2 regions of the Desulfocurvus thunnarius genome follow, and region 2 is predicted to be linked to the other one. Evidence: predicted binding sites of a transcription regulator. Region 2 holds the regulator's gene; the other holds the start of a gene.
The links. Region 2 encodes sigma-54, which starts transcription at its own class of promoters, with help from an activator protein. Its sites were predicted from a motif close to CTGGCACGGNNNNTGCTT; they were not measured.

Region 1 (7,478 bases), 1.1 Mb from region 2:
AGGGCCTTGGCGTAGGCGTTGTCGCTGGTCAGGGCCATGAAACCTCCCGCTGCGGGCGGCCAATGCCCGCAGCATCATGCTAGGGTTCCCGGGCCCGGCTGTCCAGCCCCGGGCCGCGCGCTGGCATGGATGTTGCGAGGAGGCCGCCACCCCGGGAGCGGCCCGGGCCCGATTCCAGCCAGTCCAGGAGCGTCTTCCTTGCCCGCCAGCTACCGTCTCGTCCGCCTCGATCCGCGTCCGGTTTTTGACTCCGCCGCCCTGATCCGCACCACCCAGACCGGGCCCCTGGCTCCGGCCGACCTCGCGGCCCTGGAGCGCCTGTGGCCCGCCACCCTGGCCGCCCTGCACGCCTGGCGCATCGACGCGGGAACCCAGGGCGCCTGGATGCTGCTGTGGCTGGACCAGGCCCTGGAGCAGGCAGTGGAGCGCCGCTTTGCCCTGGCTCCGGCCCAGGGATTCCTGGAGCATGCCCTGGCCGTGCACTGCGTCATGGCCGCCGCCGCGACCCTGGCGCCGGAACTGGCGGCCCACGGCTGCGCGCCCGTGCCCGAAGGGCACCCCGCCATCACCGCCGCCGTGCACGAACTCGGCCTGTCCTGGCCCGAACACGACACCTTGTGCCGCCGCTACGCCCTGCTCACCGGGCTGCCCTTTTCCGGAGGCTGCGCCGGATGTGCCCTGGCCGAGCGCTGTCCACGTCTGAAAACAAAAAGTTGAACGCCGTATCAGCCCAATGCGGCAACACTGGCCGCACTCCAAGGCGCACGACGCAACAGTCCGCCGCGCATTGCATTTTCTGTTGCATCCGCGATGCGTGCTGATTTCGTTCACTCTTTTTCCGCTAAAGAGAATCCGGTTCCCGGCCGATGAAACTGGCAGGTAGCGGCTCAGGGATTGCGCCCGTGGAAACAAGGAGGTTTCATCATGACTCTTTCCCCGCTCATCGCGTCCGGGAAGGGGTTGGAGATGCAACCCGCGCCAAGGGACCAGTCCTTCGCCAACGTGATGAAGGAGATCGGCAAGGCCCGCCTGCGGCGCCAGGCCCTGGGCGACCAGGCCCTCGCCGCGCGGCTCCCGGCCCTGGAGGCGTCGCCCGTGTACAACTCCAAGGGAGAACTGATCCAGTCCCTCGGCGCCGCCGGCTTCGCGCCCGCCCCGTAGCCGCAAAGGCGAAAGGACGACCGCACCGGCACCAACGCGTCTCCCAGCCCTGCCTGGCCTGCGGGGCCCGGCCATCCGGTCGGGCCCCGTCTTTTTGGCCCGCTTGTTGCATATTTCCGGGCAAGGGTTTGACAACCCGCTCGGGAAGCGACTAGTGTATCCAAGCATGCAACGGAGCGCCCGGCCCCGGCCGCGCTCCAGGGAGGTGCCGCGTGACCATCAATGGCGTGAGGAACGGACAGTCCCCTTACGGGAACATCAAGATCCAGCAGGACGCCGAGCGCCTGGACGAGAACTCCAGGGCCGCCAAGAAATCGACGGTCCAGCGCGACGAGGTCGTGGTCAGCGAGGACGCACGGCTGATGAACGCCGCCATGGACGCCATCCGCAACACCCCGGAAACCCGCGCCGACAAAGTCGCCCGGCTGAAAGCAATGGTCGAGGCCGGAACCTACTCCGCGAACGGCCAGGACATCGCGGCGCGCATGGTCGCCGAGGACCGCGAACTCCTGGGCTGATCCTCTCCCCCGGGCGCCCCCCGCGCCGTATTCCGCGCGCCCCACAAATTCCTTGCCTGCCCGCCGCCACAGCGGTAGCGTGAGCCTTCGCCCGGCCCGGAGCCCCGCTCCAACCCAGGCCACTCTCCGGAACTCCATGCGCGGAGCCCAATGATCCGATCCCTGCTCGCGGCCCTGGCTCTCGTCCTCTGCTTCATCTGCCCCGCCCCCGGTCACGCCCGGGCTGTCCGCGTTGCCTATTACGACAACCCCCCGGTGCTGTTCCGCGACCAGAGCGGCAACCCCGTCGGCGTGTTCGCCATGCTTGTGGAGCACACCGCGCGTGCGCGCGGCTGGGAACTGACCTGGGTCCACCGCCCCTGGGCCGAGGCCTTGGCCCTGGCCCAGCGCGGCGAGGTCGACCTGCTGCCCGCCGTGGCCTATTGCCAGGAGCGCGCCGCCCGCCTGAACTTCACCAGTCTGACCGCACTGATCAACTGGGCCCAGGTCTACGCCCGGCCCGGGGTGGACGTGAGCACCTTCCTCGACATCCAGGGGCACAGCGTGCTGCTCCTGACGGGAGACATCCACGCCCGCGCGTTCAAGGAAACCATGGGCCGCTTCGGTGTCCGGTTCGAGGAACGCGCCGCCGACGACGCCGATGCGATCCTGCGCGCGCTGGAAGCCAGGCAGGGTGACCTGGGCGTGGTCAACCACCTGTTCGCCGCCCACCGGGCAAGCGGCTACAAGGTCCGGGCCACACCCATCCTGTTCAACCCCATCGAAATGCGCATCGCCGCCCCGAAAAACGGCGACCCCGCCCTGCTCCGGGCCCTTGACGAAGACCTGGCGGCCATGAAGGCCGACCCCGCATCGACCTACCACCAGGCCCTGCGCCGCTGGATCGACGCCCCTCGTGACGAAGGCCTGCCGCCCTGGCTGAACTCCATCCTGTGGGTCGCCGTGGCCGCGCTGCTGCTGTTCGCCCTGTGGACCGTGGCCCTGCGCGTGCAGGTCCGGCGCAAGACCGGCGAGCTGGAGGACAAAAACCTGCGCCTGGAGCGCGAGATCACCGTGCGCGCCCAGGCCGAGAAGGCCCTGCGCGAGGCCCAGGGGTCCATCGCCGGGGTCATCGACGCCATGCCCTCGCTGCTTGCTGGGGTGGACGCCGAGGGCCGCGTCACCCTGTGGAACCACACGGCCTGGGAGCAGACGGGCATCCCCCGGCCCCAGGCCATGGGCCAGCGCCTGGACGACCTGCTGCCGCACCTGCGGGACGTGCTGCCCGAGCTGGCCGCCGCCGCCGCCAGCGGCACGCGCAGGCACCTGCCGCGCCGCGTGCACACCCAGGGCAACCGCCTGCGCTACGAGGAGATCACCGTCTTCCCCCTGGCCGACACCCAGACCCGCGCCGTGGTGCGCGTGGACGACGTGACCGAACGCGCGCGGCTGGAGGAGGCCGCCGTGCAGGGTGAAAAAATGCTCTCCCTGGGCGGGCTGGCGGCGGGCATGGCCCACGAGATCAACAACCCCCTGGGCATCATCGTGCAAAGCGCCCAGAACGCACTGCGCCGCGTGCAGGACGGCGTGCCCGCCAACGACCGCGCCACGGACAACTGCGGCGTGGAACTGGCCCGGGTGCGCGAATACATGGAGGAACGCGGCATCCTGCGCGCCCTGGAGGCCATCCGCGAGGCGGGCGCCCGCGCGGCGGACATCGTGGCCCGCATGCTGACGTTCAGCCGCCCCTCCACCTCGCAGCGGACCCTCGAGAACGTGACCGACCTGATTGAGGAGGCCGTGGCCCTGGCGACCAACGAATTCGGCCAGGACGGCCGGGGCGGCTTCAATCGCGTGGGCCTGCTGCGCGAATACGCCCCGGATCTGCCGCCCGTGCCCGTGGTGCGCACCGAGATGGTCCAGGTGCTCCTGAACCTGCTGCGCAACGCGGCCCAGGCCATCCTCCAGGACGGCGCCCCCCGCTCCCGCCCGGCGCGGATCGTGCTGCGCGCGGGCCTGGCTCCGGGCTGGGTGCGCATCGAGGTGGAAGACAACGGCCCCGGGCTGGACCCGGCCCTGCGCACCCGCGTCTTCGAACCGTTTTTCACCACCAAGGGCCCGGGCCAGGGCACGGGTCTGGGGTTGTCGGTGTCCTACTTCATCGTCACCCGCAACCACCGGGGCACCTTCACCGCCCGCAACACCCCCGACGGCGGGGCGCGCTTCACCATCGCCCTGCCCCTGGAATAGTCCCGCCGCCCACACCGGGCGCAGGCGGCATCGGGCCCGGCCCGCGCTCAGGCCCGGATGCCCAGGTCCCGCATCTTCTTCCACAGCACCTTGCGCGTGACGCCCAGCCATGTCGCGGCCTCGCACTTGCGGCCCCCGGTGTGCTCCAGGGCCTGGAGGATGCGGTCGCGCTCGTAGCGGCGCACGCCCTCGGCCAGGCCGGGGCGCTCCTCCCCGGTCTCGCCGGATTCCTGGGCCAGCACGGTCTGGCGCACGCGCTGCGGCAGGTGCCCCAGGCGCACGACGCCGTTTTCGGCCAGGAGCACCGCGCCCTGCAGGATGTTGCGCAGCTCGCGGATGTTGCCGGGGTAGTCGTAGGCCAGCAGCGCGCTGCGGGCGCGCTGGGAAAGCGTAAGCTGCCCGCGCCCGAACTGTTCGCGGTAGATGTTCAGGAAATGCTGGAGCAGCAGCGCGATGTCGTCGCCGCGGTCCTGGAGCCGGGGCAACAGGATGGGCACGACGTTGATGCGGTAATACAGTTCGCTGCGGAATTCCCCGGCCGCCACCATGGCCTCGATGTCGCGCGAGGTGGCGAAGATGGCGCGCACGTCCACCGGAATGGGCGCGTTGCCGCCCACGCGGGTGATGACGCCCTCCTCCAGCACGCGCAGCAGCTTGACCTGCATGAGCAGGCCCATCTCGCCCGCCTCGTCGAAGAAGAGCGTGCCGCCGTTGGCGGACTCGAACTTGCCCTGGCGGGTGCGGTGGGCCCCGGTGAAGGCGCCCTTGACGTGGCCGAACAGTTCGGATTCCAAAAGCTGCTCCGGCAGCGCGGCGCAGTTGATCTTGACCAGGGGCTTGCCGCGGCGCGAGCTCAGGTGGTGCAGCGCGTCGGCCACCAGTTCCTTGCCCGTGCCGCTCTCGCCCTGGATCAGCACGGGAATGCCCGTGTCGGCCAGGGCCTGGATGCGGTCGATGACCGGCTGCACGGACAGGCCGCCGATCATGTCTTCCAGGCCTTTCCAGGAGGACAGGTTCAGGCTGTCGTGGCGCAGCTTGCGGAGATGAAAATAGCGCTCCACGGCCAGGAGCAGCGTTTCCTCGGGGAAGGGCCGGGTCAGCACGTCGAAGGCGCCCAGGCGCATGGCTTGCACGGCCAGGGCCACGTCGGGCCGCTCGGCGATGAGAAACACGCCCGTGGCCACATAGTGCTCGGCGGCCTTGGCCAGCAGTTCGAGCCCGGTCATGCCCGGGGGGTTGTCGCCGGAGATGAGCAGGCCGTAGCGCCGGGAGCCCAGGGCGACCATGGCCTGGAAGGCATCTTCCACAACCTCCACCCCGTACCCGGCCTCGCGCAGGACGCGGGACGCGCCGTCGCGCGCCTCCGCATCCCAGGCGACCAAAAGAATCGTCTGCATTCGGCTGTCCTTTCCCCGTGGTGAAATACAGCCGCGCGGCCCGCCTCGCCGCCACCCGTTTCCGCACGGAAACGCCTGCAGTATAGAAAAGAAGGACGCGGCGCACAAGGCCGCAGCGACCCGTTTCGCCAGGAGAAAAGACCGGAGGGGCGGCACGCGCCGCGCCCCCGCCCCCCTGGCCGAAAGGCCGACGAACGGGAGGGAAGAACCCGCGCGCCGCCCACCTGCCCGTGCGAAACGGGCGCGTTCGGGCGGCGTGCGGCACCGGGCCCGCAGGCCCCGCGTCGGGGGGAGTCTCCCCCCGGCGCGGAGCGCTGGATGCGGGTGCGGCGATTACGGGTGATTCAGGAACTTGTTCTGGGTATGGTCCGTGCCCGCGTGGCAGGGCGTACACTCCTGAAGCCCCTTGAGGAAGGGCGCTTCCTTGTCCTTGCCGTGGCATTCGCCGCAGTACGTCAGGGACTCCGGCCGGGCCAGCGTCGGGGCGAACCGGCCGCCGATCTTGGCGTTGATGATCTCGATGGCCTTGCGGGCCACGTCGGCGGTGATCCGCCCGCAACGCTCGGAGCGGGTCTTGGAATCCGCCGGGATACCCGTGGCGAAGCTCCAGGAGGAGACCGAAACGTGGCAGAGCACCGAACCGCTGGCGTGGGTGGGAATCGCGCCCTTGACGCCCATGGCGTCCTCGCCCGGGTCGTAGAGGGGGAAGGCCGTCTGCTCGTACCAGCGGAACAGTTCCGTGACCATGGGGTCGCGCTCCTTGCGGCCCCAGAACAGCGCCATGGCCGAGGCCGCGCCCAGCAGCGCGCCGCAGATGGTGCCCCAGTCGGAAATGCCGCTCTTGCCGACCTCCATCACATGGAAGGGGAACTGGTTGTACGGCGCGCCGAACTTTTTGCCCATCACGCCCACGATGCTGTAGAACGCGCCGTAGCAGCAGCCGTAGCCCTTGTTCCAGTATCCCGCGTAGGCGTAGGGTGCGCACTCGTCGGGGTCAAGCGCGTGCGCGGTCCAGGTCGTCTCCTCCCGCATTTCGGGCATGGCCGCCGAAAGCGGCCTCAGACCGATGAATCCTCCGACCACGGCTCCGCCCATGGCGCAGAGCAGATTCCTCCGGGAAACGCATGTCATGTCGTGCTCCTTCCTTGTAGTTTTTCCAGCAAAAGCGGGCCTCTTCTCAAGGCGCGCTGCCCGCTTTCAAGGCAAGGGCCGTGCCACGAACATAATACTTTGAAATAACTACACATTCACAGGGGCACAGCAAAACGGGGCCCCAGAGGCCGGAAAACGTTCCGCCCGGAGGACGCGATTCCGGAAGCCGCGTCCCCGAACGGGAACAACTGTGCCCGCACGGGGCGCCCGCCTGCGGGCAGGGAAGGGGGGGAGCAAGGAAGGGGGGAGCAAGGAAGGCACGGGGCGCGAACAGCGCCCCGCGCGAAGGAATCGGCCTAAACCAGCATCACCAGCGGCACGACCACCGGGTCGCGGTCCAGCACGCGGCGGAAGAAGCGGCGCAGGGACGAGCGGATGCGCTCCTTGAGCTTGCTCGTCTCTCCGGGGCGGATGTTCTCGAAGATGTCCAGGATGATGCACTTGGCGTCTTCGAGCACGTGGCTGTAGCGCTGCTCGAAGACGAAGCCCTTGGAGGCCAGGTCCGGGCCGACGAGAATCTCGCCCGTCTCCTTGTCCACCACCAGGGTGACCACCACCATGCCCTCGCCGCCCAGGAGCTGGCGCTCCTTGAGCACGGTCTGGCCCACGTCGCCCACGCCCTTGCCGTCCACGTAGATGCACTCCGTGGGCACGCGCTCGTGCAGCCGGATGCCCGAGGGGCTGATGGTCAGCGGGTCGCCGTCTTCCAGAATCAGCGTCCGCTCCACGGCCACCCCGCACTCGCGGGCCAGGCGGCAGTGCTTGACCAGATGGCGGTATTCGCCGTGCACGGGCACGAAGAAGGTCGGGCGCACGGTCTGGAGCATGAGCCGCAGTTCCTCGCGGTGGGCGTGGCCCGAGGCGTGGATGGCCTGGACCTTCTCGTAGAGCACCTCGGCGCCCAGGCGGTAGAGGTTGTTGATGATCTGGGTGATGGCCCGCACGTTGCCGGGAATGAAGCGCGAGGACATGAGCACCAGATCGCCCTTGCGGATGCGCAACTGGCGGTGCTCCCCGGCGG
Region 2 (7,478 bases):
TTCGTCGCTCCGTGGGACATGGCCAACGCCGTGGGCAAGATTCGCAGCACGGGCAACGCCATGATCTGGCTCACCGAGCGAGGGGCCAGCTTCGGCTACAACAATCTCGTGGTGGACATGCGCTCCGTCCCCGCCATGCAGGACCACGGCTGCCCCGTGGTTTTCGACGCCACGCATTCGGTGCAACTGCCGGGCGGGCAGGGCGCCAGCTCCGGCGGGCAGCGCCAGTTCGTGCCGACCCTGGCCCGGGCCGCCGTGGCCGCCGGGGCCGACGGCGTGTTCCTGGAAACGCACCCCGACCCGGACCGGGCCCTGTGCGACGGGCCCAACTCCTGGCCGTTGGAACGGCTCGAACCCTTGCTGCGCGACCTTTTGGACCTTTGGGAGGCGACCCGTGCCCGCCGCGTCCGCTAGAGAGCGCGCCGCCCGGGTGCGGCTGTTGGTGCTCGACGTGGACGGCGTGCTCACCGACGGCGGGCTGTACTACGACGCCGAAGGCAACGTTTCCAAGCGCTTCAACGTGCAGGACGGCCTGGGCATCAAGGTCGCGCAGGCCGCCGGGCTGGAGATCGCCGTGATCACCGGGCTGGACTCCAAGGCCGTGGCCGCGCGTGTGCGCGAGCTGGGCGTGGAGGAATACCACGCCGGGCATCTGGCCAAGGCGCCGCTGCTGGAAGGCATGTGCCGGGCGCGCGGGCTGGAGTGGGCCCAGGTGGCCTACCTGGGCGACGACTGGGTGGACGCCGGGCCCATGGGGCTGGTGGGCCTGCCGCTGGCCGTGGCCAACGCCCAGCCGGAGATTCTGGACATGGCGGCCTGGGTCAGCACGCGTCCGGGCGGGCATGGCGCCGTGCGCGAGGCCATCTCTTTCATCCTGGATGCCCGGGGCGACCTGGACGCCCAGTGGGCCCTGTGGCGGTCGCGGTGAGGCGCTGGCTGCCCTGGGTGCTCCTGGCCCTGGCGGGGCTGGCGGCGGTGGGCGGCTGGTCGCTCTATCAGCGCCACCAGATGCTGACCCGGGCGGCGGCACTGCTGGACGACGTGGACGTGGACGTGTCGCTGCACGGGGTGGAGCTGTCGCGCGGGGCCGAGGGGCGCACGGAGTGGCGCATGAAGGCCGACGCCGCGCACTACGCCCAGGACACGGGCATCGTCGCGGTGGACAATCCGCGCATCCTCTACTACCTCAAGGACGATGGCGGCGAGATCGCCGTCAACGCCACCAGCGGCGAGGTGGACCAGGAGTCCGGCAACGCCAGCCTGTGGCCCGACGTGGACATCGTTTCCGGCCCCAACCGGGCCCGCGCCGCGCGGCTGGACTATTCCAGCGCCGAACGGCGCATCGTGCTCACCGGGGACGTGCGCCTGGAGCGGCCGGACATGACCCTGGACGCGCCCCGGGTGGTGCTGCACCTGGACACCAACGACGTGGACGCCGACGGCGGGGTGCAAAGCGTGTTTTTCAACATGACCGTGCCTGCTGCGGGGGCCGCCTCCGCGGCCGCGCCCGCCAAGAAGGCCGCAGCCAAGCCCGCGAAGAAATCCGTGAAGAAATCCACGAAAAAGTCCGCAAAGAAGCCTGCGGCCAAGGCCGCCACGAAGGCCAACGGAAAGGAGTGACCCCCGTGAAGCGACTCACGCGCGCCCTGTGCGCCCTGTGTCTGCTGGCGCTGGCCCTGGGGCCCGGCGCCGCCCCGGCCGCCGAGAAGGCCAAAGGCGAGCAGGTGCCCACGAAGATAACCTCCGAGAAGGTCCGCTACGAGCAGGCCGGGCGGGTGGTCATTTTCGAGGGCCAGGTCTTCGTGCAGCGGCCGGACATGACCATCCGCTCGCGCAAGCTGACGGTGCACCTGGCCGAGGGCGCGGCCAGGAAGGCCGCCGAGCCGGGCCAGCCCGCCGGGCCCGGCGAGGTGGAGCGCATCGTGGCCGAGGGCGACGTGCACCTGGAGCGCGAAGGCCGCCTGGGCACCTGCGCCACGGCCACCTACCACGTGCAGACCGGGCTGCTGGTCATGGAGGGCGAGCCGAAAATCACCGACGGCGACAACCAGATCACCGGACGCATCATCCGCCTGTATCTGAAGGACAACCGCAGCGAGGTCGAGGGCGGGCCGCAGCGGCAGGTGGAGGCCATCTTCATGACCCCGCCGGAGGAAGAGTAATGGCGCTGCTGGCGGCCGACGGCCTGTGCAAGCGCTACGGCCAGCGCGAGGTCGTGCACGACATCGCCCTGGACGTGGCCCAGGGCGAGGTGGTCGGGCTGCTCGGGCCCAACGGCGCGGGCAAGACGACGACCTTCTACATGCTCGTGGGGCTCATCAAGCCCAACGGCGGCGAAGTGACCCTGGACGGCGCCCAACTTGCGGGGCTGCCCCTGCACGAGCGCGCGCGCCTGGGCCTGTCCTACCTGCCGCAGGAAAGCTCCGTGTTCCGCAAGCTGACCGTGCGCGAGAACCTGGAAATCATCCTGGAAAACACGAAGCTTTCGCACCGCGAGCAGGCCGCCAAGGCCTCCGCCCTGCTGGACGAACTGGGCATCGCCAAGCTGGCGGGGCAGAAGGCCATGCACTTGTCCGGCGGCGAGCGCCGCCGCCTGGAAATCGCCCGGGCCCTGATCCTGGACCCCAAGTTCATGCTGCTCGACGAGCCCTTCGCGGGCATCGACCCCATCGCGGTGGACGATATCCAGGGCATCGTGCGCGGGCTCAAGGAGCGCGGCATCGGCGTGCTCATTTCCGACCACAACGTCCGCGAGACCCTGCGCATCTGCGACCGGGCCTATCTGGTCTACGAGGGCCGGGTCATCCTTTCGGGCACGCCGCTGGAGATTTGCGAGAATCCCCAGGCGCGCCAAGTCTACCTCGGCGAGGCTTTCAGTCTCTAATCTGGCGCGCTTCTTGCGCTTCCTCGCGCATACAAAATCCTTGCCATTTGAGTTGCAAGGCCTGGGGCTCTGTGGCATGGTCTGCCCGAGCCGCGCAGAACGGGCCCTGCCGGGCGAGGACTTTTGCCGCGCGGGCCGGGCCGCGACGGGCGGACCCCTGATCGACACGGCACCGCAGCACCTGAACACGACGGGCAACGATGGGACTTGAACTCAGACAGCAAATGAAGCTTTCGCAGCAACTGGTGATGACCCCCCAGTTGCAGCAGGCCATCAAGCTGCTCCAGCTCTCCCGTTTCGAGCTGCTGGACGTGGTCCAGCAGGAGTTGCTCGAAAACCCCCTGCTCGAGGAGAAGGGCGAAGAGGCCTTCGAGGATACTTCCGGCCGCGACGGCAAGGACGCCTTCGAGACCGCCGCCGAGCCCGAGCGCGAGCGCCCCGCCCAGGGCGACGAGGCCGTGGAGCGCGACCTGGCCCGCAACGCGGACTGGGAGAACTACCTGGGCGAATTCTCCAGTTCCTCGCGCCAGGCTTTGATGCGCGAGAGCGAAACGCCCGAGGAGGGCATGGCCTACGACGCGCGCCTGTCGGTCAAGCCCTCCCTGGAAAGCCATCTGGAATGGCAGATCTGCCTTTCGGATTTCAGCCCCGCCGAAGTGGCCATCAGCGAGGTCGTCATCGGCAACCTGGACTCCCACGGCTATCTCCAGGCCTCCTGCGAGGAGGTCGCCGCCATGGCCGGGGCCGCCACGGCCCAGGTGGAGGACGTGATCCGGCGCATCCAGCGCCTGGACCCCGTGGGCGTGGCCGCGCGCGACCCGCGCGAATGCCTGCTGGTGCAGATCGAGGTCTTCGGGTACGACGACCCCATTTTGAAGGAGCTGGTCAGCGAGCATCTGGAGGACCTGGAGAAGGGCCGCTTCAAGCCCGTGGCCCGCAAGTTCCGCCTGACCCTGGAACAGCTCAAGGAATACCTGGACCTGCTCCAGACCCTGGACCCCATGCCCGGCGCCAGCTACGGCGGCGGGGAGCCGCAGTACGTCAGCCCCGACGTGTACGTTTACGAGTACGACGGCGATTTCGTCATCGTGCTCAACGAGGAGGGCCTGCCGCGCCTGCAACTGAACTCCTTCTACATGGACGGCCTGTTGGCCAAGAATTCCAAGGACAAGGAGTACGTCCAGGAGAAGATGCGCTCGGCGGTCTGGCTGATGAAGAGCCTGTTCCAGCGCCAGCGCACGCTCTACAAGGTGGTCGAGAGCATCGTGCGCTTCCAGAACGGCTTTTTCCGCCAGGGGGTCACAGCGCTCAAGCCGTTGATTCTCAAGGATATCGCCGACGACATCGAGATGCATGAATCGACCATCAGCCGCATCACCACCAACAAGTACGTGGCCACGCCCCACGGCGTGTTCGAGTTGAAGTTTTTCTTCAACAGCGCCCTGGAGATGGACGACGGCTCCCAGGTGGGCTCGGAGTCCGTCAAGGCGCTCATCAAGCAGCTCATCGGCGGCGAGGATGCCCGCCATCCGCTGTCCGACGAGAAGATCGCCGACCACCTGAAGGACACCCTGAAGGTCAACATTGCCCGGCGCACGGTGGCCAAGTACCGCACGGCCCTGGGCATCCGCTCTTCCTCCAAGCGCAAGCAGGTTTTTTGATCGCGCGCCGGGTAGCCCTTTATTTCGATCCGGTTTCCTTCTACACTGGAATCGGCGAAAACCCGCCAGACCAGTGTCGTCGTGTCACCCAAGACAGGAGGAGATCCATGCAGATCAATTTCAACTTCAAGAACTTCGAGCCCTCCGATCATCTCAAGAAGTACGCCACCGCGCGGTTCGAGAAGTTGATCAAGTACGCCGGCACCGACAACGCCGACCTGCAAATCAACCTGTCCGTGGAGAAGTTCCGCCAGAAGGCGGACGTCGTGCTCACCTGGGACGACAACAACCTCTCGGCTTTCGAGGAGTCCGAGGACATGTACAGCACCATCGACCTGGTGCTGGACAAGATGGACGCCCAGGTGCGCAAGATCCGCGAGAAGGCCAAGGACAAGCGCCGCCAGCGCGGCACCGTGCGCATGGACGTGCTGTCCTTCGCCGAGGCCGAGGGCGGCGGCGAGCGCGTGCCGACCATTACCGAGGCCGACGCCTACGAGCCCAAGCCCATGTCCGTCGAGGAGGCGGCCATGCAGTTGGAGAGCCTGGGCTACGAGTTCCTGGTTTTCCAGAACGCGCAGACCGAGCGTATCAACGTCATCTACCTCCGCAAGAACGGAGACTTCGGCCTCATCGACCCGGGGATGTAACGCATGATCATTGGTGAACTGCTGGAAGAGGGGCTGATTCTGCCGTCCCTCGCGGCCAGGACCAAGAACGCCGTCCTGGCCGAACTGGTGGCCGCGGCCGGGGACCATGTCCCCGGCCTGGACGCCGCCACGGCCCTCAAGGTGCTCAAGGAACGCGAAAAGCTCGGCACCACGGGCATCGGGGACGGCGTGGCCATCCCTCACGGCAAGATGGACTGCATTGAGAGGATCGTCCTCGTTGTGGGGCGCAGCGAGCAGGGCGTCGAGTTCGACGCCCTGGACCACAAGCCCTGCACCATCTTCTTCCTGGTCCTGGCGCCCGAGCAGGTCGTCGGCCAGCACCTGCGCGTGCTGGCGGGCATTTCCCGCCTGCTGAAGGACGACGCCTTCCGGCGGTCCTTCCTGGCTGCGCCGGGAGCGGACGGCCTGCTGCGGCTGCTGCGGGCCTGCTGACGGAGGCGCCATGACCCAGGAGGCCCAGACCCCGCCGGGCGGCATCCGGCCGGACATGGCCCCGGATGCGGGCGGCCACATCCCGGTGGTCATCCTCACGGGGCTGTCCGGCGCGGGCAAATCCACGGCGCTCAAGGTGTTCGAGGACCTGGGCTTTCTGGCCGTGGACGGCATGCCTCCCGGGCTCATCCCCGACGTGGTGCGCCTGTTCGACAGCCAGACCGAGCTGCACCACCGGGGCCTGACCCTGGGCATGGACGTGCGCCAGTCCGACTTCCTGGTCCAGTGGCGCGAAACCCTTTCGCAATGCGCCACTCTGGGCATCCGCCCGCGCATCGTGTTCATGGAGTCCTCGCGGGCGGTGCTCCTGCGGCGCTACGCCGCCACGCGCCGCCCCCATCCGCTGGAGGGCACCCTGTCCCTGGAGGCGGCCATGGACCGCGAGCGGGAAATGCTCGCCCCCGTGCGCGACCAGGCCGAACTGGTGGTGGACACCTCGGGCTATTCCATCCACGACCTGCGGCGCACCCTCCAGGAAAAATGGAATTTCCTGCGCGACAAGCGCTGGGGCCTGCGGCTGTACATCCTGTCCTTCGGCTTCAAGCACGGCATGCCCACCGACGTGGACCTGGTCTTCGACCTGCGCTTTCTGCCCAACCCGCATTTCGACGAGGCCCTGCGGCCCCTGTCCGGCAAGGACGAGGCCGTGTCGCGCTTCGTCCTCGGGCGCGAGCCGGGGGCCGAGTTCCTGCGCCGCCAGCTCGACTACCTGAACTTCGTGCTGCCGCTGTACGCCCACGAGGGCCGCTACCGGCTGACCATCGCCTTCGGCTGCACCGGCGGGCGGCACCGCTCCGTGGCCGTGGCCGAAGCAGTCTTTGACTCCTTGCGCAACTCGGATTATGCAGTTTTTCTCGAGCACCGGCATATCGACCTGAAATGACGGCGCAGGGCAGCCGGGCCCGCACCGCAAGCACAAGCGAGCCGATGAACAAGGACAAGAAGCCCAAGGGCGGCGACGTTGGCGTCGTCGTCGTGACCCACACCGACTACGGCACCCGCCTGATTGCCGCCGCAGAGATGATCCTCGGCGCCCAGCGTGCCTGCGTGGCCGTGAGCGTGGACACCGCGACGGAGATGGACAAGACCATGGACGCCCTGCGTCAGGCCGTTGCCGGTGTGGACACCGGGGCCGGGGTCATGCTGCTGACGGACATGTTCGGCGGCACGCCGACCAACCTGAGCCTGTCCCTGCTGGGCACGGGCAAGCTGGAAGTCATCACCGGCGTGAACCTGCCCATGCTGCTCAAGGTGCTCGGCATGCGCGCGCTGCCGCTCTCGCGTCTGGCCGACGAGGCCAAGGCCGCGGGCATCCAGGGCATCGTGGTCGCCGGCGAGGTGCTGCGCCAGAAGGTGGCGGGGAACTGACCGTGTTCTGGGTGCGCGTGGACAATCGCCTGATCCATGGGCAGATCATCGAAACTTGGCTGCCCTTCACCCGCTCGCGGATGATCGTGGTCGCCAACGACGAGGTCAGCGCGGACCCGCTGCGCCAGGAGATCATGGGGCTGGCCATCCCCAGCCACGTGGAGAAGGTCTTCGTCGCCGTGGAAGGGCTGCACGACTTCCTGTCCTCGGCCTTCCAGGACGAGGCCGAGCCCGATGTGCTGGTGCTCTTCGCCTCGTGCCAGGACGCCCGCCGCGCCCACGAGCACGGCATGGCCTTCAGCAGCCTGAACCTGGGCAACATGCACTACGGCCCGGGCAAGGAGCAGATTTGCGCGCACGTGGCCCTGGGCGGGCAGGACAAGGTCTGCCTGAGCTATTTCGCGG

Region 1: a site for sigma-54 is predicted at 6,506-6,523, ahead of ACZ5KV_RS04290 (split-Soret cytochrome c). Genes of this name have one in related genera too.

Annotation. Positions count from the first base shown of each region.
Region 1 covers NZ_AP042411.1:978,247-985,724, forward strand. The annotation lists gene ACZ5KV_RS04260 (hypothetical protein) at 1-38, opposite strand, end outside; gene ACZ5KV_RS04265 (hypothetical protein) at 199-717, shown strand; gene ACZ5KV_RS04270 (hypothetical protein) at 925-1,161, shown strand; gene flgM (flagellar biosynthesis anti-sigma factor FlgM) at 1,374-1,679, shown strand; gene ACZ5KV_RS04280 (ATP-binding protein) at 1,830-3,908, shown strand; gene ACZ5KV_RS04285 (sigma-54-dependent transcriptional regulator) at 3,956-5,305, opposite strand; gene ACZ5KV_RS04290 (split-Soret cytochrome c) at 5,639-6,436, opposite strand; gene ACZ5KV_RS04295 (ribonuclease J) at 6,754-7,478, opposite strand, start outside.
Region 2 covers NZ_AP042411.1:3,447,368-3,454,845, forward strand. The annotation lists gene kdsA (3-deoxy-8-phosphooctulonate synthase) at 1-414, shown strand, start outside; gene ACZ5KV_RS15265 (KdsC family phosphatase) at 395-928, shown strand; gene lptC (LPS export ABC transporter periplasmic protein LptC) at 925-1,620, shown strand; gene ACZ5KV_RS15275 (LptA/OstA family protein) at 1,626-2,162, shown strand; gene lptB (LPS export ABC transporter ATP-binding protein) at 2,162-2,884, shown strand; gene rpoN (RNA polymerase factor sigma-54) at 3,085-4,545, shown strand; gene hpf (ribosome hibernation-promoting factor, HPF/YfiA family) at 4,653-5,192, shown strand; gene ACZ5KV_RS15295 (PTS sugar transporter subunit IIA) at 5,196-5,645, shown strand; gene rapZ (RNase adapter RapZ) at 5,656-6,588, shown strand; gene ACZ5KV_RS15305 (PTS sugar transporter subunit IIA) at 6,633-7,073, shown strand; gene ACZ5KV_RS15310 (PTS sugar transporter subunit IIB) at 7,076-7,478, shown strand, end outside.